DNA from 3 places in the Streptomyces europaeiscabiei genome. Region 3 is predicted to be linked to each of the others. Evidence: riboswitches for the same ligand, from Rfam matches in the RefSeq annotation. Region 3 holds a riboswitch; each other region holds the start of a gene.
What was found. Region 3 has a riboswitch for cyclic di-AMP ahead of OG858_RS28620 (C40 family peptidase). Riboswitches for the same ligand answer to the same signal wherever they lie in the genome.
Positions count from the first base shown of each region.

Region 1: another riboswitch for cyclic di-AMP. It lies ahead of OG858_RS06760 (C40 family peptidase); the one in region 3 lies ahead of OG858_RS28620 (C40 family peptidase).
Region 2: another riboswitch for cyclic di-AMP. It lies ahead of OG858_RS33855 (M23 family metallopeptidase); the one in region 3 lies ahead of OG858_RS28620 (C40 family peptidase).

Region 1 covers NZ_CP107841.1:1,615,861-1,623,194, reverse strand. Annotated here, with positions in the region: gene bioB (biotin synthase BioB) at 1-457, opposite strand, end outside; gene OG858_RS06790 (8-amino-7-oxononanoate synthase) at 652-1,782, shown strand; gene OG858_RS06785 (DUF397 domain-containing protein) at 1,840-2,064, opposite strand; gene OG858_RS06780 (helix-turn-helix domain-containing protein) at 2,074-2,934, opposite strand; gene OG858_RS06775 (ATP-binding protein) at 3,182-3,640, shown strand; partial or broken gene OG858_RS06770 (DUF6328 family protein) at 3,788-3,847, opposite strand; gene OG858_RS06765 (DUF6328 family protein) at 3,856-4,077, opposite strand; gene OG858_RS06760 (C40 family peptidase) at 4,283-4,756, opposite strand; cyclic di-AMP (ydaO/yuaA leader) riboswitch at 4,760-4,930, opposite strand; gene OG858_RS06755 (hypothetical protein) at 5,303-5,620, opposite strand; gene OG858_RS06750 (ATP-dependent Clp protease proteolytic subunit) at 5,628-6,314, opposite strand; gene tnpA (IS200/IS605 family transposase) at 6,548-6,976, opposite strand; gene OG858_RS06740 (RNA-guided endonuclease InsQ/TnpB family protein) at 7,027-7,334, shown strand, end outside.
Region 2 covers NZ_CP107841.1:7,755,190-7,762,523, reverse strand. Annotated here, with positions in the region: gene OG858_RS33870 (bifunctional acetate--CoA ligase family protein/GNAT family N-acetyltransferase) at 1-1,745, opposite strand, end outside; gene OG858_RS33865 (HPr family phosphocarrier protein) at 1,936-2,217, shown strand; gene OG858_RS33860 (GntR family transcriptional regulator) at 2,389-3,093, opposite strand; gene OG858_RS33855 (M23 family metallopeptidase) at 3,295-4,083, opposite strand; cyclic di-AMP (ydaO/yuaA leader) riboswitch at 4,097-4,268, opposite strand; gene OG858_RS33850 (M16 family metallopeptidase) at 4,472-5,860, opposite strand; gene OG858_RS33845 (M16 family metallopeptidase) at 5,857-7,233, opposite strand.
Region 3 covers NZ_CP107841.1:6,515,068-6,522,401, reverse strand. Annotated here, with positions in the region: gene pcrA (DNA helicase PcrA) at 1-1,654, opposite strand, end outside; cyclic di-AMP (ydaO/yuaA leader) riboswitch at 1,896-2,068, shown strand; gene OG858_RS28620 (C40 family peptidase) at 2,078-3,289, shown strand; gene OG858_RS28615 (MFS transporter) at 3,523-4,812, opposite strand; gene OG858_RS28610 (MFS transporter) at 5,206-6,558, shown strand; partial or broken gene OG858_RS28605 (SAM-dependent methyltransferase) at 6,707-6,913, shown strand; gene OG858_RS28600 (Tn3 family transposase) at 6,855-7,334, shown strand, end outside.

The DNA.
Region 1 (7,334 bases), 4.9 Mb from region 3:
CCTGGCCGTCGGAGAGCAGGCCGAGGCAGGCACACACCTCGACGCCCTCGTTCTGGTCCTTGATGGTCTTGATGGTGTCGGAGACCCGGTCCACGTCCCGGTCGGTCGGACCGCGCCCGGACGCCACCAGACAGACCCGCTTGGCGCCACCGGCGAGCCCGGCGGCGGCGGCCTTGGAGGCCTCGTCGGGCTTGAGCCAGCTGTACTTGAGGATGCCGGCCGTGGAGCCGAGCCGCTGGGAGCAGTAGGAGCAGTCCTCGGGGCAGAGGCCGGACTTGAGGTTGACCAGATAGTTCAGTTTCACCCGGCGCCCGTACCAGTGTCGGCGCACCTTCCCGGCCGCGGCCACCACGTCCAACAGCTCGTCGTCGGAGGTGCCGAGAACGGCGAGCGCCTCGGCACGGCTCAGCGGCTCGCGCCGGAGCCCCTTGTCCACCAGCGTGTTCAGCAGGTCCATGAGAGCCGATCCTGTCCTACCAGGCCGCTCCCGGCCAAGGAGAGTTCGGACAACAGAGTGGGATCGACGTGTGGGTATCACCACATCGTGGGCGGCCGGTCGTGCCGTTAGTGTCTGTGCACTGCCTACAAAAGCCCTCGCGCCGTCCACGACGGCCCGGCGCCGCGGGCTGCCCACATCACCCCGGAGGACCCATGGCGTTCGGCTGGATCGACGAGCAGGCGTCGGCGCGTCGCCGGGCCGGGCTCGTACGCACCCTGCGCCCCCGTCCCGCCGACTCGCCGCTCCTCGACCTGGCGAGCAACGACTACCTCGGTCTCGCCCGGCACCCCGAGATCACCGAGGGCGCCGCCGAGGCCGCGCGCCGCTGGGGCGGCGGGGCCACCGGATCCCGGCTCGTCACCGGCACCACCGAGCTGCACGGCGAGCTGGAGCGGGAACTGGCCGACTTCTGCGGCTTCGAGGCGGCCCTCGTCTTCTCGTCCGGCTATGCCGCCAATCTCGCCGCCGTGACCGCGCTCGCGCCGCACGGCTCCCTGATCGTCTCGGACGCGGGCAACCACGCCTCCCTCATCGACGGCTGCCGGCTGGCCCGGGGCACCACCCAGGTGGTGGCCCACGCCGACCCGGAGGCGGTCCGCAAGACGCTCGGCACGGGCGGCCGTGGACCTGCCATCGCCGTCTCCGACACGGTCTTCTCCGTGGACGGCGACGCCGCCCCGCTGGCCGGACTCGCCGCCGCCTGCCGGGAGTACGGCGCCGGGCTCGTCGTGGACGATGCCCACGGGCTCGGTGTCCTGGGCGACGGGGGCCGGGGCGCGCCGCACGCGGCGGGGCTCGCGGGCGCCCCGGACGTCGTCGTGACGGTCACGCTGTCGAAGTCGCTGGGCAGCCAGGGCGGTGCCGTCCTCGGCCCGGCGCACGTCATCGACCACCTGGTCAACGCGGCCCGCACGTTCATCTTCGACACGGGCCTCGCCCCGTCCTCGACCGGCGCGGCGCTCGCCGCGCTCCGGCTGCTGCGCCGCGAGCCGGAGCGGGCCGCGCGGGCTCGCGCGGTGGCGAGGGAGCTGCACACACGGCTGACGGCGTCGGGCCATGAAGCGGTGCGGCCCGACGCCGCCGTGGTGTCCGTACGCGCGCCGTCGCCGGATCAGGCGGTCCGGTGGGCGGCGGACTGCCGGGCGGCGGGTCTCGCCGTCGGCTGTTTCCGCCCACCGTCGGTACCCGACGGCGTCTCGCGGCTGCGGTTGACGGCCCGCGCGGATCTCACGGAGGGGCAGATCGACCGAGCCGTGCGGATCGTCGGCGATACGCGACCGTGAGTCGGCGTCCCGGCCGAGCGTCGCCGTAAGCGGAAGTACGAACGCTGTCGGTGGTGGTCACCGCAGCGTGGTGATGAATCCCTCCCAGGCATCGGGGTCGAACAGCAGGGCGGGCCCCGCCGTGTTCTTCGAGTCGCGTACGGCGACCAGGCCGGCCCAGCGGCCGGACCAGGGACGGGCCGTCTCCACACAGTTGTTCATCCCTGTACTGCGGCTGCTGCGCAGCCATCGCACTCCGAGCAGTTCGGTACTGGTGGGTACGTTCCGAGGCAGAGCGGACATGGTGCCTCCTTACGCGCCGGCGGCTAGCCCGGCGATGTAATCCAACGAGTCCTCGGGCGAAAGGGCGTGGATCTGAAGGGTGTTGAAGGCCTCGACATACGCCTTGAGGTCTTCTTTCCGTTCGAGATAGAGGCTACTCGTCAAGTGGTCGAGAACAACCACGTCCAGATCGGATGTGCTCGGAAATGAGAAAATTACGAAAGGTCCGGTGACGCCGATGTGCGCCCCGGCAGTGAACGGGAGTACCTGCAGTCGCACCTGAGGCAGCCGCGCCGCCTCGACCAGACGGACCAGCTGCCGGGCCATGATCTCGGGACCGCCCACCTCACGTCGGAGAACGCTCTCGTCGAGCACGGCGCTCAGCTCCATCGGCGGCTTCCCGCGCAGAACTTCCTGCCGTGCGAGCCGCACCTCCACGAGCGCGTCCAGTTTGTCGTCTTCCAGCCCCTCCACCGCGGCCCGTGTCACCGCCCGCGCGTACTCGGGGATCTGCAGCAGACCCGGCACCACCGAGGTCTCCAGCGTCCGCATCCCCCCGGCCTGCGACTCCAGGCTGATGAAGTCCCGGTACGTCGGCGGCAGTACGCCCCGGTACGCGTGCCACCAGTTGTGCCGCCCGCCGCCGTCCTCGGAGCCCGCCAACGCCAGGAGCAGCTCCCGTAACTCGGTGTCGTCCACCCCGTACGCGTCGAGCAGCTTGCGTACGTCCGCGGGCTTCACCCCGCTGGCGCCCGTCTCGATCCGGCTCACCTTGGACTGGTGCCAGCCCACGCGAAGGGCCGCCTCGATACTGGTGAGCGCGGAACGGGTGCGCAGGACGCGCAACTCCGCACCGAGCTTGCGGCGGCGCACCGCCGGACCGTACTGCATGGGTTTCTCCTTCCGCCCGGCGCGCGAAGTCGGGGTGACGACAGAGGATGGACGAAAACCCCACCCAAATACGGTCGGCCGTCGGATGGTTCACCGCTTCGAGCGACAGATATATGCACATCTTGGTGGATCGCCCCTCGACACGGCCCAGGTAGTGGCAGTCTGGCGCGAAGCACCAGTCCGGGACCGTAGTCGAACCATCCGCTCCCTGTCGGACACCGGTCCCGTGGGAAAGGGACGCCTCGCCATGGCAGATCACCTGGAAGCATCCGTCACTCTGCCGAGCGATCCCGCCTCGGTGTCCGCAGCCCGGAACTACGTCGCCAGTGTGCTCGCCGAATGGGGCCTGCCGGGCGACACGGACATCGCGGACACCGTGCGCCTGATCGTGTCCGAACTCGCCACCAACGCCGTCCAGCACACGCTGGGGCAGTCGCCCACCTTCACCGTGGACCTCGCGCTCGACCGGGACGAGCACCTGCGCATCGGTGTCACCGACAGCCATCCACGCTTTCCGAAACGTCTGCCGGCCGCCGTCCAGCAGGACAACGGCCGGGGCATGGTCATCATTCGCTGGCTGACGGCCGAGTTCGGCGGCAGACTGAGCGTCAGACCCACCCGGGAGGGCGGCAAGACGGTGGCGATCGAACTTCCGTGGACGGCCCCCGTACAGCCGGTCACCGCAGGCGGTCCACAGGAGACCTGACGGCGCGTTCCTCCGGGGCGGGTGCCGACGTCGGTGTGGTGTCGCGGTCGGCGTGGTGTCGAGGTCGGAGGGGCGTCGCACCGGCTTCGGGAGCACGGCCCACAGGATCAGGCGCGCGAGGAGCCTGCCGGCCCCGGCGGTGATCCCGGCCTTCCGGCCGAGGGTCACGTCCACGACGAGCAGGACGGATCCGGTGACGGCAGGCATCAGTACGATCAGGCCGACGGTGGTCGGCCGGCAGGAGGCCTGCGCGATGACGGGGCTCGGCGTTCTGCCGGAAGAGCGAGCGGCGCAGGGGCGGCCGGGGCGGTGAAGGGCGTCGCCGTGAAGACCGTCGGCGGCAGGGTCACCACGTAGGTGGCGCAAGGTACGGAGTCCGGAGCCGGGAAGCGCGGTGTGAAGGCCGGCGTGAGCAGGAACGCGAAGAGGATCTGCACCCCGCTCCGGGTGACCGCAACTCCTGGAGCGGCTCGGAGAAACTGCGGCCGGCGCGTTCGACGGGGGGCTCGTCATGTGCGTCGCGGGGGGTGTCTCGTTATGTGCGGGGTGGGAGCGTTCTTCGGCCACAGGCGAACGTAGCCACCTCCGGCCGTGACACGCCCGTCGGGGGCGGCGGAGAGCCCCGCCGCCCCCGACGGTGAGTCAGCGGACCCGGCCGTACCAGACGCTCTTCGTCCAGAGCTTCTGCAGCCGGACGACGTCACCCGTCTTAGGCGAGTGCCAGATCTTTCCCTTCCCTGCGTAGATCCCGACGTGGTACACGCTCGATCCCGAGTGGAAGAAGACGAGGTCTCCGAGTTTGCGGTTGCCCGCGGAGATGTGCTTCGTCTTGTTGTACTGCTGCTGAGCAGTACGGGGCAGCTTCTTGCCCGCCTTCTTGAACGAGTAGAGCGTCAGCCCTGAGCAGTCGAACCTGCCCGGGCCCGTGGCGCCGTACTTGTAAGGGGAGCCCTTCTTGGAAGCCGCGACCTTGAGTGCCTTCGACGCCACGGTGGCGGCCTCGGCGTCGGATGCGACGCCCGGTACCACGATGCTGCCGCTCACTGCGGCGATGGTGAGAGCCGAGGCCGTACCGGCCCGGGTCAACAGCGACGGGACACGATTCAGCGCAGACATGCGCAACCCTTCGTCAGCCGCCTGTGAAGGATGACCTGTCGGATTCGGGCTGGCGAAGTTGCCCGGCCGCTGACGCGGCTTCACCCCAAGGGCTGCTCGGCGCGGTCATGGCTTGACCGTTCCGGCGACCCGTCGTGCTTGGGTCCTCCACTCCTGCCGATGCACTTCTGTCGACCGGTCATCCGGGCGGCGGCAGGACTCGGCGTCCACCCGGATCGCCCCGCCGCTGCGGCGGGGGCTTGTCGTCAGGAAGGGATCTTGGCGCACTGAAGTCCGAAAATCCCAACGGAACCGGGGATTTGTGGTCTTACTCACCACTCACCCGTTCGGGTGGACAGGGTGTTTTCGGTAAGTGTGTCCCAGTGGTCGAGGAGGTCCGCACCAGCAAGGGAATGTGACGTTCCGGCCATGTACCAGGCGTGTTGCGCAACTTCACAGGTCCTCACGACGTATGGGCCGATGGGTCGATCGCGGTAGCCCGTCCGGAGGGCTCGAAGGCCGGACCGGACACTCCGTCAGTAGTACGGCGAGCGACCCGGGATCGGTTCAGGCGGGCGAGTCCTCCGGTTCCGGCGGCAGTGCCACGCGGCCGGCCCGGCGCTCGCCGTCGAGGACCCGCAGGGCACGCGCGAGTGTCGGGGCGTGCACCTCACTCTCCCCGCGCCTGTGCATCAGTTCGAGCGCCTCGCGCAGAGCGGTCGCCTTGGCGACGAGCGCCTGCGCCGCCCGCAGTCCGCGGTATGTGTCGCCCGGCCGAGCCGGATTGATCCGCCCGAGCAGATCGACCACGTCCAGATAACAGTCGACCAGCTCCGCCTCGGCGCGTGTGAGCGCGGGCAGCGGCGGCAGTTCGGGTGGGAGCATCCGCGCCTCACCTCGCGCCGGGGAGCGTGCGCGAGGTCTTGCGGCTCTGGATCACCCGGTCGGCCAGGCCGTACTCCACCGCCGCCCAGGCGTCGAGGAACTTGTCCCGCCCGATGTCGGCGCCGACCCGCTCCGGGCTCTGCCCCGTGTGCCGGACCAGCATCTCTTCCACCTTCCGGCGGTTGCGCGTCAACTCCTCGGCGTGGATCACCAGATCGCTCGCCTGCCCCTCGATCCGGTCGGCCACCGTCGGCTGGTGGATCAGCACGCGTGCCCCCGGCAGCATGAACCGCTTGCCCGGTGTGCCCGCCGCCAGCAGCACCGCGGCGGCCGACCCCGCCTGCCCCAGGCAGATGGTCTCCACGTCACAGGTGACGTACCGGATGGTGTCGTAGAGCGCCGTCATCGCGCTGAACGAGCCGCCGGGCGAGTTGATGTACAGCGCGATGTCGCGGTCCGGCGACTGGTACTCGAGGTACATGAACTGCGCCATCACATCGTTCGCCGACGTGTCGTCGATCTGCGTCCCGAGGAACACGATCCGTTCCTCCAGCAGCTTCGAGTACGGATCCATCGTTCGGTGACCCGCGCTGGTGCGCTCGGTGAACTCGGGCAGCACATGACGGGCCGACGGTTGAAGGGCTGATGGTTGAAGGGTCGACGGTTGACGGGCCGACGGTCGGTTCGCGGGCACGGGCGCGCCTCCTCTGAGTGACTTCTGTACAGAATGTACAGGGCGTACGAGGCGATGGGGAGGGGAGGGGAGGGATGACGGCACCCCGGACCGGGGTGGTCCGGGGTGCCGTGGAGTGCGGGTGGGGCGAGTTCAGCATGATCTAGCGCGGAACCCCGGGCGTTCACGCCCGGGAGGAAGCGCTTCTTAACACTGCTCTGACGTGCACGGGTGCAGGGTCTGCACTGTTGGCCTCAGTCGGGACGTTTCTGGTTCTCGATGTACTCCTTGATGACGGCGAGCGGGGCGCCCCCGCATGAGGCGGCGAAGTAGGACGGCGACCAGAAGTGCTCACCCCACAGGTACTTGCGGATGTGGCCGGGGAACTCCTGCCGCAGGCGCCGGGCGGAGACGCCCTTGAGGGAGCCGACGAGCCGGGAGATGGCGACCTTGGGCGGGTAATGCACGAGCAGGTGGACGTGATCGCGTTCGCCGTTGAACTCCCGCAGCTCCGCGCCGAAGTCGGTGCACACGTCGCGCATGACCTCTTCGCAGCGCCGAAGGATCTCGTCGGTGAACGGTCCGCGCCGGTACTTGGGGGTGAAGACCAAGTGCGCATGCAGGGTGCAGACGACGCTACGGCCCCTGCGGATATCGGGGTTTGGCTCCCAGCGTGGTGACATAGATCAATGCTACGATCACTCTCGTGAAGATCGTGACGCAGGTCAAACTCATGCCGGACGCCGTGCAGGCATCCGCGCTTGAGCGCACCCTGCGCACGGTCAACGATGCCGCGAACTGGGTGTCACAGGTGGCGTTCGAGCGCGGTGTGCCGCGTGAGTACGAGCTGCGCAAGCACACCTACGCCGAACTCAAGACCCGTGGGCTGGGAGCGCAGGCCGCGCAACACGTCATCAAGAAGGTGCGCGACTCGTACACCACGCTCAAGGCCAACATCCGTGCCGGGAACCTCGGCAAGGAGGGCTCGAAGCGCCGCCGCAGGGCTGAGTCCAAGCCGGTCACCTTTCGCCCCGAAGCCGC
Region 2 (7,334 bases), 1.2 Mb from region 3:
CCGGGCGACGTCTCCCCGAGTGCCGGTATGGCCGTCACCACCACCGCGTCGCACGAGTCGTCGGCCAGCGCCCGCGACAACGCCGCGTGGAAGTCCCGCGCCGAGGCCCCGGTCGTCAGGTCCAGCGGGGGCAGCGGCCGCAGCCCCTCGGAGAGACAGGCGTCGTAGGTGAGCATCCCCAGCGACTCGGAGTTGCCCAGGATCGCCACCCGCGGCCCCGCCGGCAGCGGCTGCCGGGCCAGGAGCAGTCCCGCGTCGACCAGTTCCGTGATCGTGTCGACCCGGATCACCCCGGCCTGCCGCAGCAACGCCGACACGGTGGTGTGGGGCAGCATGGTGGCGCGTACGGCATGCCCCTGGGGCGCGGAACCGTGGCGCGCCCCCTGCACCACCACGAGCGGCTTGACCGCCGCCGTGCGCCGGGCGAGGCGGGTGAACTTGCGCGGGTTGCCGATGGACTCCAGATACATGAGGACGACATCGGTGTCCGGGTCCTCGTACCAGTACTGGAGGACGTCGTTCCCGGACACGTCCGCGCGGTTGCCGGACGACACGAAGGTGGAGACGCCCGTGACGCCGGTGACCCCTCCCCCGCGCCGGTGCAGCCGGGACAGCAGCGCGATCCCGATGGCGCCGGACTGGGCGAAGAGACCGATGCGACCGGAGCGCGGTGTCTCGGGAGCGAGCGAGGCGTTGAGCCGTACGTCGGGAGCGGTGTTGATGATCCCGAAGGCGTTCGGCCCGATGATGCGCATGCCGTAGGTGCGCGCCTGGCGCACCAGTTCGCGCTGGCGCTCGCGCCCCTGGGGACCGCTCTCGGCGTACCCGGCGGAGACGACCACGAGCCCCTGCACGCCGTGCGCTCCGCACTCGGCGACGACCTCGGGGACGTGGGCGGCGGGAACGGCGACGACCGCGAGGTCCACGGACCCCTCGATGGCGGTGACCGACCGGTGTGCGAGCACCCCGCCGAGTTCCTTCTCGTCGTCCCGGAGGGCCTTGTTCACCGCGTACAGCCGCCCGGTGAAGCCGGCGTCCAGCAGGTTGGCGAGGACACTGCGGCCCACTCCGCCCGGCGTGCGCCCGGCGCCGATGACGGCGACCGAGCCGGGGGCGAGCAGCCGCTGGACGGATCTGGCCTCGGCCCGCTGCTCCCGCGCGCGCTGCACGGCGACGGAGCGGTCGGTGGGCTCCAGGCCGAACTCCAGGCGGACGACACCGTCCTCGAAGCTGCGCTTCTGCTGATACCCGGCGTCGGTGAACACCTTGATCATCTTGCTGTTGGCGGGGAGTACCTCGGCGGCGAAGCGTCTGATGTCGCGTTCGCGGGCGACGGCGGCGATGTGTTCGAGGAGGGCGGAGGCGACACCGCGGCCCTGGTGGGCGTCCTGGACGAGGAAGGCGACCTCGGCCTCGTCGGCGGGGGCGGACGCGGCCATCCCGTCGGCGCCGATGCGGTCGTAGCGTACGGTGGCGATGAACTCGCCGCCCACGGTGGCGGCGAGCCCCACCCGGTCCACGAAGTCGTGGTGCGTGAAGCGGTGGACGTCCTTGGCGGACAGGCGAGGGTACGGCGCGAAGAAGCGGTAGTACTTCGACTCGTCCGAGACCTGCTCGTAGAAGCTGACGAGACGCTCGGCGTCATCAACGGTGATGGGCCTGATGCGTGCGGTGCCGCCGTCGCGCAGCACCACGTCGGCCTCCCAGTGGGCGGGGTACTCGTGCCGGTCCGACGAGGTCTGCATGGGCCCCAGAGTACGGCTCGCGTACGGCAACGGCGCGGGGCAGTCTGGGGACGCACAACACAAGCGCGACAGCCGGTTCGCGGTCAGGCCGTGGGCCCGTTCCGGTGCGTCGCACGATATGGGAAACTGGTCTAGACAACATGGTCTAGACCTCTCTGAAGCACCCGAGACACCTGAAGGGCAGCATCACATGGCTGAGCGCCGCGTCAACGTCGGCTGGGCCGAGGGCCTCCACGCCCGACCCGCATCCATCTTCGTCCGGGCCACCACGGCCTCCGGTATCCCCGTGACGATCGCCAAGGCCGACGGGAACCCCGTCAACGCGGCCTCCATGCTGGCGGTCCTGGGCCTCGGCGCCCAGGGCGGCGAGGAGATCGTGCTCGCCTCCGACGCCGAGGGCGCGGACGTCGCCCTCGACCGGCTGGCGAAGCTCGTGGCCGAGGGGCTCGAAGAACTCCCCGAGACGGTCTGAGCGGCCGGGTAGGCGGAACGGAAAAGGCCTGAAAGGCCACCCGCCCACACACCGAAGGGCTCGTCCGATTTATCGGGCGGGCCCTTCGTATTTTTCGTCCTGTTCGGCGTTCCGTGGGCAGCAGAAAGAATACCCCTCGGAATTCTTGCCTCTTTGTATACGGCTCCCGTGTTAATGCCGCAGACTCGGCGTGTTTACGGGGTGTTGCGAAGTCCTCACACGGTCCGGGCGCTCCGCCCCGCCGGCCCCGCCCGGAAATCGGAGCCGGTGCGCGGCGGTGGCGCGCTCGGTGTGCAGGGACGTGATGGTGCGGGCCCGGTCGCTGTCGCCGCGCGCGACGGCGTCCACGATGCCGCCGTGCTCCGCCCAGGACTCCACGGGGTCGGCGGGCGCCTCGACCGCGTACATCCAGGCGATCTTGTGCCGCAGCTGGGCGAGTGTCGACGTCAGGGCGGGGCTGCCGGACGCCTGTGCGAGCGTCTCGTGGAACCAGCCGCCCAGGGAGCGCAGATCCTCGCTGGTGCCCCTCCTGGCCCGCTCCTGCCCCAGCCTGACCAGGCCTCGCAACACCTTGAGGTGCGCCTCCGTGCGGCGCTGGGCGGCACGGGCGGCGCCCAACGGCTCCAGCAGCATGCGCATCTCCAGCAGGTCGGCGGCCTCCTGCTCGGTCGGCTCGGCGACGCACGCGCCCGCGTGCCGTCGGGTCACCACGAAGCCCTCGGCCTCCAGCGTGCGCAGCGCCTCGCGCACGGGGACCCGGCTGACGCCGTACCGGCGGGCGAGCAGTTCCTCGGTGAGACGGCTGCCGCGCTCGTAGACACCCGCGACGATGTCATCACGGATCGCCGTGCATACCGAGTGCGCCGGAATACGCATACCGACCTCCGCCTTAATCCCCGTGAAACGTCGATGATTGACGTGTGTTCCAGCGACTCTATTGCAGCGGGCCGGAATTTCCGATGGCAGGCCGGAATCCAGGGATATTTTTTGGACAGGAGGTACGGGACAGGAGGTACGTCACAACGCGAAAAGCCCCGGCTCGTGAGCCGGGGCCTTCGGGGAGCGTTGCGCGCCGCGTCAGACGTTCACGCCGTGCGAGCGCAGATACGCGGCGGGGTCGATGTCCGAGCCGTACTCGGCCGTCGTCCGGGCCTCGAAGTGCAGGTGCGCGCCCGTGACGTTGCCGGTCGCCCCGGAGAGGCCGATCTGCTGGCCGGGGGTGACCGTCTGGCCGACGGAGACGCCGATGGACGACAGGTGGCCGTACTGGGTGTACGTGCCGTCGGTCATCTTGATGACGATGTTGTTGCCGTACGCGCCACCCCAGCCGGCCTCGACGACGGTGCCGGAGCCCACCGCGTGGACGGCGGTGCCGGACGCGGCGTGGAAGTCGACGCCGGTGTGGCTGCCGGAGGACCAGACGGCGCCGCCGGCCTTGTAGCCGGTGGAGATGTACGAGCCGCTGATGGGGGAGACATAGGTGTTGAGGCGCTCGCGCTCGGCCGCGCGGGCGGCGCGTGCCTTGATCTCCTCGCGCTCCTTGGCGGCGGCACGTTCCTGCTCGGCCTTCTCGGCGGCGGCCTTGCGGGCCTCCTCCTGCGCCTTCTTCTTGACCTCCGCCACCTCGGCGGCCTGCTGCTGGGCAACGGCCTGGGCGTCCACCTGGTCGGCGACCGTGTCGCCGAGGACGATGATCTGGTTCAGGCCGGTCTGCTCGACGGCGGGCTCCTCCGCGGCGAGCGCGGGGCCGGCGAGGGTGCCGATGACACCGGTGGTGGTGAGAGCGGCTACGCCCACGTTCCTCGTGGTCGTGCGCTGTACACGGCCGGGACGGCGGTGCTTGCCGGGGGCGCGGGTGAACGCCATGAAGTGGCTGATCCTTTCCTTCCTTCTCGCCTACCGGGTTAGCTGACGGGTTCGGAGCAGGAAGGTCTCCTACGGCTGCCCCTCGTTTCGCGTCGCTCGCGAAGGGCACCCGATTCACCCCAGGGGACTTCGGTGGGTCCCCGGCTCCCCGGGCTCGCGCCATGGGGATTCGGCGATGACTGTCCGGTGCCGCGGCTGCGGCGAACCTCTGACGAACAGCCGGACCGACGCTAAGTGCGCCGTCTTCGAAATAACAAACGGATCACAGGATTTGTTAAGTACGCCACAGGTCAGACACACAGCCTCCGCCATCAATACGGACAAACGTGGGCCCTGGTGACTCTTCAGTCACCAGGGCCCCACGGACGTGTGTCCTTCTGTCCGGTTTCTACTCGGCCGGTACGACGGTGACTTCACCGATTCCGAGGGCCCTGACCGGCTCCTCGATCTGCGCGGCGTCGCCCACGAGGACGGTCACCAGACGGTCCACCGGGAAGGCGCTCACGACGGCCGCGGTGGCCTCCACCGTGCCGGTGGCGGCGAGTTGGCGGTACAGCGTCGACTGGTAGTCGTCCGGCAGGTGTTGCTCGACCTGGTCGGCCAGCGTGTTCGCCACGGCCGCGGCCGTCTCGAACTTGAGGGGGGCGACCCCGACGAGGTTCTGCACGGCGACATCCCGCTCGGCGTCGGTCAGCCCCTCGGCGGCGAGGGTGCGCAGCACCGTCCACAGGTCGTCGAGCGCCGGGCCGGTGTTGGGTGTGTCGACGGAGCCGCTGATGGCGAGCATCGCCGTGCCCGAGCCGTCGGGCGCGGAACGCAGCACCTGGCCGAACGCGCGCACCCCGTAGGTGTAGCCCTTCTCCTCGCGCAGGACGCGGTCCAGGCGGGAGGTGAGGGTGCCGCCGAGGCAGTAGGTGCCAAGCACCTGGGCCGGCCACACACGGTCGTGCCGGTCGGCGCCCACCCGGCCGATGAGCAACTGGGTCTGCACGGAGCCGGGACGGTCCACGATGATCACGCGCCCGGTGTCGTCGGCGCTCACCGACGGCACGGTGCTCGGCTTGGCCGCGGAGCCGGTCCAGGCGCCCAGGGTCTCGCCCAGCAGCGTGTCGAGGTCGACCCCGGCGAGGTCGCCGACGACCACTGCGGTGGCCGTCGCGGGGCGTACGTGCCGCTCGTAGAAGGCCCGTACGGCCGCGGAGTCGATGCCCTCGACGGTCTCCTCGGTGCCCTGGCGGGGCCGCGACATGCGGGACGTGGCCGGGAACAGCTCCCTGTAGAGCTCCTTGGCGGCCCGGCGGCCCGGGTTGGCGGTCTCGTGCGGGATCTCGTCGAGCCGGTTGGCCACCAGCCGCTCGATCTCGCTGTCCTCGAACGCGGGTGCCCGCAGCGCGTCGGCGAGCAGCCCCAGGCCCTTCTCCAGCCGCGACACGGGCACTTCGAGGGACAGACGTACGCAGGGGTGGTCGGCGTGCGAGTCGAGGGTGGCGCCGCAGCGCTCCAGCTCGGCGGCGAACTCCTCGGCCGTGTGCTTGTCGGTGCCCTCGGAGAACGCCCTGGTCATGATGGTGGCGACGCCGTCCAGGCCGGTCGGCTCGGCGTCCAGGGGCGCGTCGAGGATGACCTCCACGGCGACGACCTGCTGGCCGGGGCGGTGGCAGTGCAGCACGGTCAGACCGTTGTCCAGGGTGCCGCGCTCGGGCGCCGGGAACGCCCAGGGCCTGGCGTCGCCGGCCTGGGGCTGCGGGTGGAAGTCCATGGTCGCGAGCTCGGTCACTTCGCCGACTCCTCGTTCTCGTCGGTGGTTTCGACGGCCTCCGCCTCGGCGGCCTCCTCTTCGGCGCCCTCTTCGCCTGCGACGGGCTCGTACACGAGCACCGCGCGGTTGTCGGGCCTCAGGCGCGCCTTGGCGATCTCCTGGACCTCGTCGGCCGTCACCTCCAGGACCCGGTCGACGGCGGTGAGGGCGAGCTTCGGGTCGCCGAACAGGACCGCATACCTGCACAGTTCGTCGGCTCGGCCCGAGACCGTGCCGAGCCGGTCCAGCCACTCGCGCTCCAACTGGGCCTGGGCGCGCTCCATCTCCTCCGCCGTGGGCCCCTCCGCGGCGAACCGGGCGAGCTCCTCGTCGACGGCGGCCTCGATGACGGGCACCTCGACGTCACCGGAGGTCTTCACGTCCATCCACGCCATGGAGGGCGCACCGGCCAGCCGCAGGAGGCCGAACCCGGCCGTGACGGCCGTACGGTCACGGCGGACGAGCCGGTTGTAGAGGCGGGACGACTCGCCGCCGCCGAGGATCGTGAGCGCCAGGTCGGCCGCGTCGCACGCGCGCGTGCCGTCCTCCGGCAGCCGGTAGGCGGCCATCAACGCGCGCGCGGGCACGTTCTCCTCGACGACCTCGCGCAGCTGCTCGCCCATGACGTCGGGCAGCGCGCCGCTGCGCGGCTCTGGCTTGCCGTCGTAGGAGGGGATGGAGCCGAAGTACTTCTCCACCCACGCGAGTGTCCGGTCCGGGTCGATGTCGCCGACGATCGACAGGACGGCGTTGTTGGGCGCGTAGTACGTCCGGAAGAACTGCTGGGCGTCCTCCAGGCTGGCCGCCTCCAGGTCGTCCATCGAGCCGATCGGCGTGTGCCGGTACGGGTGGCCCTCGGGGTGGGCCAGGCGGAAGATCTTCTCGAAGGCCGTGCCGTAGGGCACGTTGTCGTACCGCTGCCGACGCTCGTTCTGGACGACGGCCCGCTGGTTGTCCAGGTTCTTCTGGTCGAGCGCGAGCAGCAGGCTGCCCATGCGGTCGGCCTCCAGCCACAGCGCGAGCTCCAGCTGGTGGGTGGGCATGGTCTCGAAGTAGTTGGTGCGTTCCCAGCTGGTGGTGCCGTTCAGCGAACCGCCCGCGCCCTGGACCAGCTCGAAGTGACCGTTGTCCTTCACCTGGCCCGAGCCCTGGAACATCAGGTGCTCGAAGAGGTGGGCGAGGCCCGTACGGCCCTCGACCTCGTGGCGCGAACCGACGTCGTACCAGAGGCACACCGCGGCGACCGGGGTCAGGTGGTCCTCGGAGAGCACCACGCGCAGGCCGTTGTCCAGGCGGTGCTCCCTCACTGTCAGGCCTTCGGAGCCGGCCTCGGCTGTGGCCGTGTGACCCATGGGCGGTACGTCCCTTCGATCGCTGTGCTGTGTGCGCGGGATCCGTCGTGGAATCGTCGCGGAAACCGCTGTTCTCCTGCCGGTCCTGCCACTGTATGCAA
Region 3 (7,334 bases):
CGACGGTCCGCAGGTCCTCCATCAGCGTGTTGAACCGCTTGACCGCGTTCGTCGACCGGGCCGCCATGCCGTACGCCTCGTCGACGCGCTTCAGCGCCTGCGGGAAGCTGATCTTCTCGCGCTGCGAGAGGGCGTCGATCATCGCCTCGGCGCGGTCACCGATGCCTCGCTTGGGCACGTTGAGGATGCGGCGCAGCGGGACCGAGTCCTCCGGGTTGGCGAGGACGCGCAGGTACGCGAGGACGTCCCGGACCTCCTTACGCTCGTAGAAGCGGACGCCGCCGACGACCTTGTAGGGCAGGCCGACGCGGATGAAGATCTCTTCGAAGACTCGGGACTGGGCGTTCGTCCGGTAGAAGACGGCGACGTCTCCGGCCTTCGCGTCGCCCGCGTCCGTCAGTCGGTCTATCTCGTCGGCGACGAACTGGGCCTCGTCGTGTTCGGTGTCGGCGACATAGCCGGTGATCTGCGCACCCGCGCCCGCGTTGGTCCACAGGTTCTTGGGGCGGCGGGACTCGTTGCGCTCGATGACCGCGTTGGCCGCGCTCAGGATGGTCTGGGTGGAGCGGTAGTTCTGCTCCAGCAGGATCGTCGTCGCGTCCGGGTAGTCCTCCTCGAACTGGAGGATGTTCCGGATGGTCGCGCCGCGGAAGGCGTAGATCGACTGGTCGGCGTCACCCACGACGCAGAGCTCGGCAGGGGGTACGTCCCACTCGTTGGGCGGTACGTCGACGGGGTGCTCAAAGGTGCCGACCAGCTCTCTGACCAGGGAGTACTGCGCGTGGTTGGTGTCCTGGTACTCATCGACGAGGACGTGGCGGAAGCGGCGGCGGTAGTGCTCGGCGACGTCCGGGAAGGCGCGCAGCAGATTGACCGTCGTCATGATCAGGTCGTCGAAGTCGAGCGCGTTCGCCTCGCGGAGGCGGGACTGGTAGAGCGCGTAGGCCTGGGCGAGGGTCTTCTCGAAGCCGTCGGCGGCCTGGGCGGCGAAGTCCTCCTCGTCGATCAGCTCGTTCTTCAGGTTCGAGATCTTGGCGCTGAAGGACTTGGGCGGGAAGCGCTTCGGATCGAGGTCCAGATCACGGCAGACGAGCGCCATCAGCCGTTTGCTGTCGGCGGCGTCGTAGATCGAGAAGGAGGACGTGAAGCCGAGCCTCTTCGACTCGCGCCGCAGGATCCGTACACACGCGCTGTGGAAGGTCATGACCCACATAGCGTTGGCGCGCGGTCCCACGAGCTGCTCGACGCGTTCCTTCATCTCGCCCGCGGCCTTGTTGGTGAAGGTGATCGCGAGGATCTGGCCCGGGTGGACCTGCCGCTCGCCGAGCAGATGCGCGATGCGGTGGGTGAGCACCCGGGTCTTTCCGGAGCCGGCACCGGCCACGATGAGCAGGGGCGAGCCCGCGTGGACCACGGCCGCGCGCTGGTTCTCGTTCAGCCCGTCCAGGAGCGCCGCCGCGTCGATCACCGGGCGGGGGGCACCGTCGCGGTAGTAGGCGTCCCGGTCCGGAGGCACGTCGAACTTCCCGCCGAACAGATCGTCCGGAAGCGGCTCCGGTACGTGATCGTCCTCGGGCGGCGGCGGGGGTTCCTCCGCATGACCGCGGGGGGCCTGGAGGTCCGCCAGGAAGCTGTCGTCAAAGAGGCTGCTCATCGCTCTCCGAGTCTAGGCGCCCCCACTGACAGCGAGAGGCCACCCCGGAAAGTCCGCATTCGCCACCCACCGCGACGGCTTTGCGACGGTGAGCGATCGAGCGTACCGCCTGTCGCGCCGAAGAGGCTAAGGTCACGAAAACGTATCGGGCATATCGCACATCAACCTTCACACGGGCCACACGAGTTGGCTAGCTTTTTCCTTTGGGCCGTACGACCCAACCGGCGAACGTCGCCGGGCCGCACAGCCTCCGCCGAGTCCGGTACGCCTCCCGAGGCAGCCGGAGCCGGGGACCCACCGATCTCTGGGGTGAATCGACCCGACCGCCGCATGCGGCAAGGGTCGTAGGGCAAACCTTCCGAAGCTTGCGCCCGAACCCGACAGCTAACTCGGTAGGCGGAATACGGAAGGAGACGCCGAACCATGGCGCCGCACCGCAAGCCGCGTCCGGCCGGAACGCGCGCGGGCATACGCACCCCCGCTCTCGCCACGGCCGCCCTCACCTCCGTGGCCCTGCTCTCCCAGACGGCCACCGCCGCCCCCTCGGCCGACGCCAAGCCGAGCCTGGAGGAGGTCGAGAAGAAGGTCGACGCCCTCTACCGCCAGGCAGGTTCGGCGACCGAGAACTACAACGCGGCCAAGGAGAAGACGACCAAGCAGAAGAAGCAGGTCGACACCCTCCTCGACGGCGTCGCCAAGCGCACGGAGAAACTCAACGAGGCGCGGGAGGATCTCGGTCCGCTCGCCACGGATCAGTACCGCACGGGCGCGGCCGCCCCCGACCAGGCCTCGCTGCTCCTGGCGGATGACCCACAGGACCACCTCGACCAGAACCAGCTGATGGACCGGTTGACGGACCGCCGGCAGGACTCCGTCGACGCGTACGTCACCCAGCAGGCGGAGGCGACGGAGCAGCGCCAGGAGGCGAGCGACGGCCTCGAACAGCTCACCGAGTCACAGAACACCCTCAAGGCCAAAAAGGCCAAGGTCCAGGCGAAGCTCGCCGAGGCCCGCGAACTGCTCTCCACCATCACCGCCGGCGAGAAGGCCCGGCTCGCCGCGCTCGAACAGCGCGAGCAGGAGGAGGCCGACCGCAAGGCAGAGGAACTCGCGCGGCAGCAGGCGGCACAGCCGACGACCTGGGCGCCCCAGGAGACCCAGGAAGCCCAAGGCGGCCAGGGAACCCAGGGAACCCAGGAGGAGACCTCCACCGGCGCCGAGACGTCCGCCGACGCCACCTCCGAGACCGTCGCCCCGGCCGAGGACTCGACCTACGCCTCGAAGGCCACCAAGGCCCTCGCCTTCGCCCGCGCGCAGATCGGCAAGCCGTACGTCTGGGGCGCCACCGGCCCCGGCTCCTACGACTGTTCCGGCCTCGCCCAGGCCGCCTGGAAGGCCGCCGGCGTCGATATCCCCCGCACGACCTACGACCAGGCCACCTCCGGCACCGCCGTCTCCCTCGCCAACGCCAGACCCGGTGACCTGGTCTTCTTCTACGACAACATCAGCCACGTCGGCCTCTACATCGGCAACGGCATGATGATCCACGCCCCGAATCCGGGGACGTACGTCCGCGAGGAGTCGGTCTTCTACGACGGGGAGTCGTCGATCCACAGCGTGGTGCGGCCTGCGTAACGGCACGTGTAGGTTCCCTTGCCACTTTGCGCTTTCTCACTGACTCTGCGCCTACGTTGCGCGTGACGCGAAGTCGGTGAGACGGCCGGCAGCCGGGTGGCGTGGATGTGTTGGTGAAAGCTGGGTTCTGGCGACACTTGAGGGCTTGCGGGGTAGGAGCATTGACGTGCTCTGCGGGATGAGGCTGGAGTGACGCCAGGTCGGGCCGGGCGCAAGACGCCATGGCGAGTTGATCAGTCCTTGGCCTCCTCGGCAGCAGCTGCTGCGCCGCGCCGTGTCGGGTCAGCTGTCGAGGGATCGAGTTCGTCGGCAGCACGGGCCCTGCGGGTAGGAGAAACTGCCAGCGCGAGCGCCTGGACGACTGCCCCGGACAGTCCGATCCACAGGGCGAAGCGATAGCTGACCTGGTCGGCGATTACTCCGCCAAGCGGTGCCCCCACCGCTACCATTCCCCAGTTCATCGAGCGGATCGTCGCGTTCATCCGCCCGCGCAGCCGGTCGGGTGTCACCGCCTGGCGGTAGCTCATCTCCACCGGGCTTTCGATGCCGATGGCCAGGGACACGAGAAAGAAGGCGAGCGACACGGAGGCAAGCGCCCACGGTCCGCGCTCGGCCAGGACCAGGGGCAGCCAGCCGATGGCGGCGAGCAGGCGGAAGGCGATCAGGGTGGCGCCGACGTCCAGTCTTCCGGCCACGCGCCCGGAGAGCGCACCGCCGAGTAATACGCCGACACTCGCGCAGGCATAGGTGACCCCCAGACCGAATTCGCCGATCCTGAGGCCGTGCAGGGCGAAGACCACGAAGACCGTGCTCACCATGCTGTTGAAGAGGAGCATCGCGTGCGAGGTCAGGGCGATGGACGTCAGCGTGCGATGCCGGTAGACCCATGCCACGCCCTCGCGCAGCTCGCTGGCCAGGCTGCGCCGTGCGCCTCGATCGGGGACGGGGGCAGGCGCCTTCACCGAGGCGAGGAGCAGGCCGGATAGCAGATAGGTGAGGGCGTCCACCAGTACGGCAAGGGGCGCGCCCATGATTTTGATCAGTACCCCGGCGATGAGAGGGCCGGTCGAGCCGGCCACCGCGTCGGCCTGTTGCACACGGGCGTACCCCGCGTTGAGCAGCTCTTTCGGTACCAGCTGTGGCACATACGACTGGTTCGCCGCCTCGAACAGCAAAGACAGCACCCCGAACGCGAAGACGAACGCGCACAGCGCGGGAATGCTGAGCAGATCCAGCGCATACAGCACGGGTATCGCACCGAGCAGTACTGCCCTCCCGAGATCCGTGGCGACCATCATCGGCTTGCGTCGCCAGCGGTCCACCAAGACGCCGGCTATGAGTCCGAAGAGCAGATACGGGACCCAGCGCGCGGCGTTGACGATGCCTACCTCCGTGGCGGATGCGCTCAGCGTCACCGCGGTAAGGATCTGCAAGGCCAGCCCCGTGACCTGAGAACCGAAAGCCGACACAGCCGAGGCGGTCCAGAAACGTACGTACCCAGGAACTTCCGCTAGGCGCGCCATGACCGGACCGTACCAGCGAAGATCACCGGCAGGCGATGCCGGAACAGGTCACACAACGACAGCTGGATGTGCCCTGTGTTTCAGTTCTCATCGATATTTCCGAGCGATCTGATCGCTAAGTATGTGTTTTTCTTCCTAGCGCCTTGAAGCATGGCGCTCCGAGATCCAGATGGTCAGCAGATCTGTCCTCATGGGCGCAACTCGGTCAATTGCCTGTGTGAGCTCGTCCATTGCGACGGATCGTCGTTGCGGAGGGCCGATGCCCGACGCCACAATGCATGGAGTGCCGGGTGGTCATCCCGGCGAAGTGTTGGAGGCGCTGCTTGTGAACACCGCACCGCGGTGCGCCTCGCCATGCGCGCCAGACGCCGACCACTTCGCTTCGCCCACCGGCTGACCTGCTTCGTTCACGGTGGGCGCTTCCCCCTATGGGAGACCACCGTAGTGTCCGAATACTTCGGGACGGTTGATCGCCGCCCTCTGGCAACGGTTCTTGCCGCCAACCTCGTTTCGATCGCAGGGAATTGCCTCACATACACGGGCGTGCCGTGGTTCGTGCTGCAGAGCACGGGCAGCGCCTCCAAGGCCGGGATCGTCGCGTTCTGCACCCTGCTGCCCGCAGTGCTCGCCGCGCTCATCACCGGTCCGGTCATCGACCGGATGGGGCGACGGCGGGTGAGTGTCGCCTCGGATCTCGCTTGCGGTGTCGCCGTTGGAGCGATCCCACTGCTGCAGTTCGCCGGCATCCTGCAGTTCTGGATGCTGTGTGTGCTGATGGCGATGACAGGGCTGTGCCGTGCGCCGGGTGAAACAGCTCGCGGCGTGCTGTTGCCCACGCTCGCCGAACGTGCCGGAATGCCGCTGGCCAGGGCTGCCGGGCTGTACGACGGCGCGGCACGCTGTGCGGCGCTGACGGCATCCGCTCTCGGAGGTGTGCTGATCGCCGTACTCGGAGCCGAGAACGTCCTGTTGGTGGATGCCGCGACCTTCGCCGTGGCGGCGCCACTGTTCGCGTTCGGAGTGCGCGGCCTGCCCGAGGCGCAGGCCCAACGACGGGCCGAGCCGACGTCGCTGCGTGTCTACCGTCGTGAACTCGCGGCCGGCTACCGTTTCGTGGCGGCTTCGCCGCTGTTGTTGGGCCTGTGCCTGATGACGCTGGTCACCAGGGGCCTCGACCAGGGATGGAGCGCCGTGCTCCTCCCCGTGCACGCTCGTGAGGAGCTTGACGGTGCCGTCGATCTCGGTCTGCTCAACGCGGCGTTCGGGGTTTGCGCTCTCACGGGGGCGCTGGTCTATGGGGCGGTGGGCAGCCGCTTTCGGCGGTGGCCCGTGTTCACGATCGCTTTTCTCATCGGGGGCCTGCCGCGCTTCGTGGTGGCCGCCTTCACTGACACCTTCACCCCGCTGGCCGTGATCATGGCGGTAGAGGGTCTTGCCTTCGGTGTACTCAACCCCATCATGGCCACCGTGACGTATGAGACGGTGCCGGAGGATCTGCGCAGCCGCGTGCTGAGTGCGACAACGGCGGCGGTCCAGATGGTCACTCCGCTGGGCGGACTGGCCGCGGGCTTCCTCGTGGATTCGACCGGCCTGCCCTGTGCTCTGCTGACGGCTGGCGGTGTATATCTGCTTGCCACACTGTGTCCGGTGATCTTCCCGGCCTGGAGACAGATGGACCCTGTCGGTTCTCCCCACGATGGAGCGGAGGACCCGCTGCCGCAGGATTCGGAGGCGAAACGGGCGTAGTCACAGAGACGGCCGTTTCGGCGCTGCTCGGAATCACCTGAGTCGGTGTTTTCAACTCGCTCCCGTACTGCGTCCGACAGACCGGGAGCGAGTGATCTTTGTCCCGGAACAGGGCGTGCATGCCACAGAGACTTGATGGACTGAGGCGATGAAGATCTTGTCACCTCGTGTCCTGCGGGCTCTTGAACGGTTCAACGCCGCTTATCCCTGGGATCACAATGCCCACTACCATCGCTGGATCCTGCGGCAGTTGCCGAGGCGCTTCGACCTCGCCCTGGACGTCTGTTCCGGCAGCGGTGATCTTGCAAGGCTCTTGGCCGGACAAGCCGACGCCGTGCAGGTCCTCGATTCCGATCAAGGCGCTGCGCGAATTGGGCAGGGTCGTCAGGACCGTGACGCTCCTTCGATACCTGTCCGAGTCCGAGCTGCGTGACCAGATCACCGCGATCACCAACCACACGGAGGCGTTCCACGGCTTCGCTGCGCATCTGATGATCGGCGGACGGCTGATCGGCCACAACGACCCGGACTACCAGGAGCGAGTCGTCAAATTCGACGAGCTGATCGCCAACTGCGCGGTCCACTCCACCGCGCTGGACACTACCGATGCCGCCAACGCCCTCACCGCCGAGGGCCACGCCGTGGACCCCGACGACCTGGCCACCCGTCAGCCCGCTGATCGCGCGCACGATACGCCGCTTCGGCGACTGGCACTTGGACCTCACCCCGCCCAAGGATGTCATCGCCACCAGGTCGGAACTGGCTCCCGGAGCGCT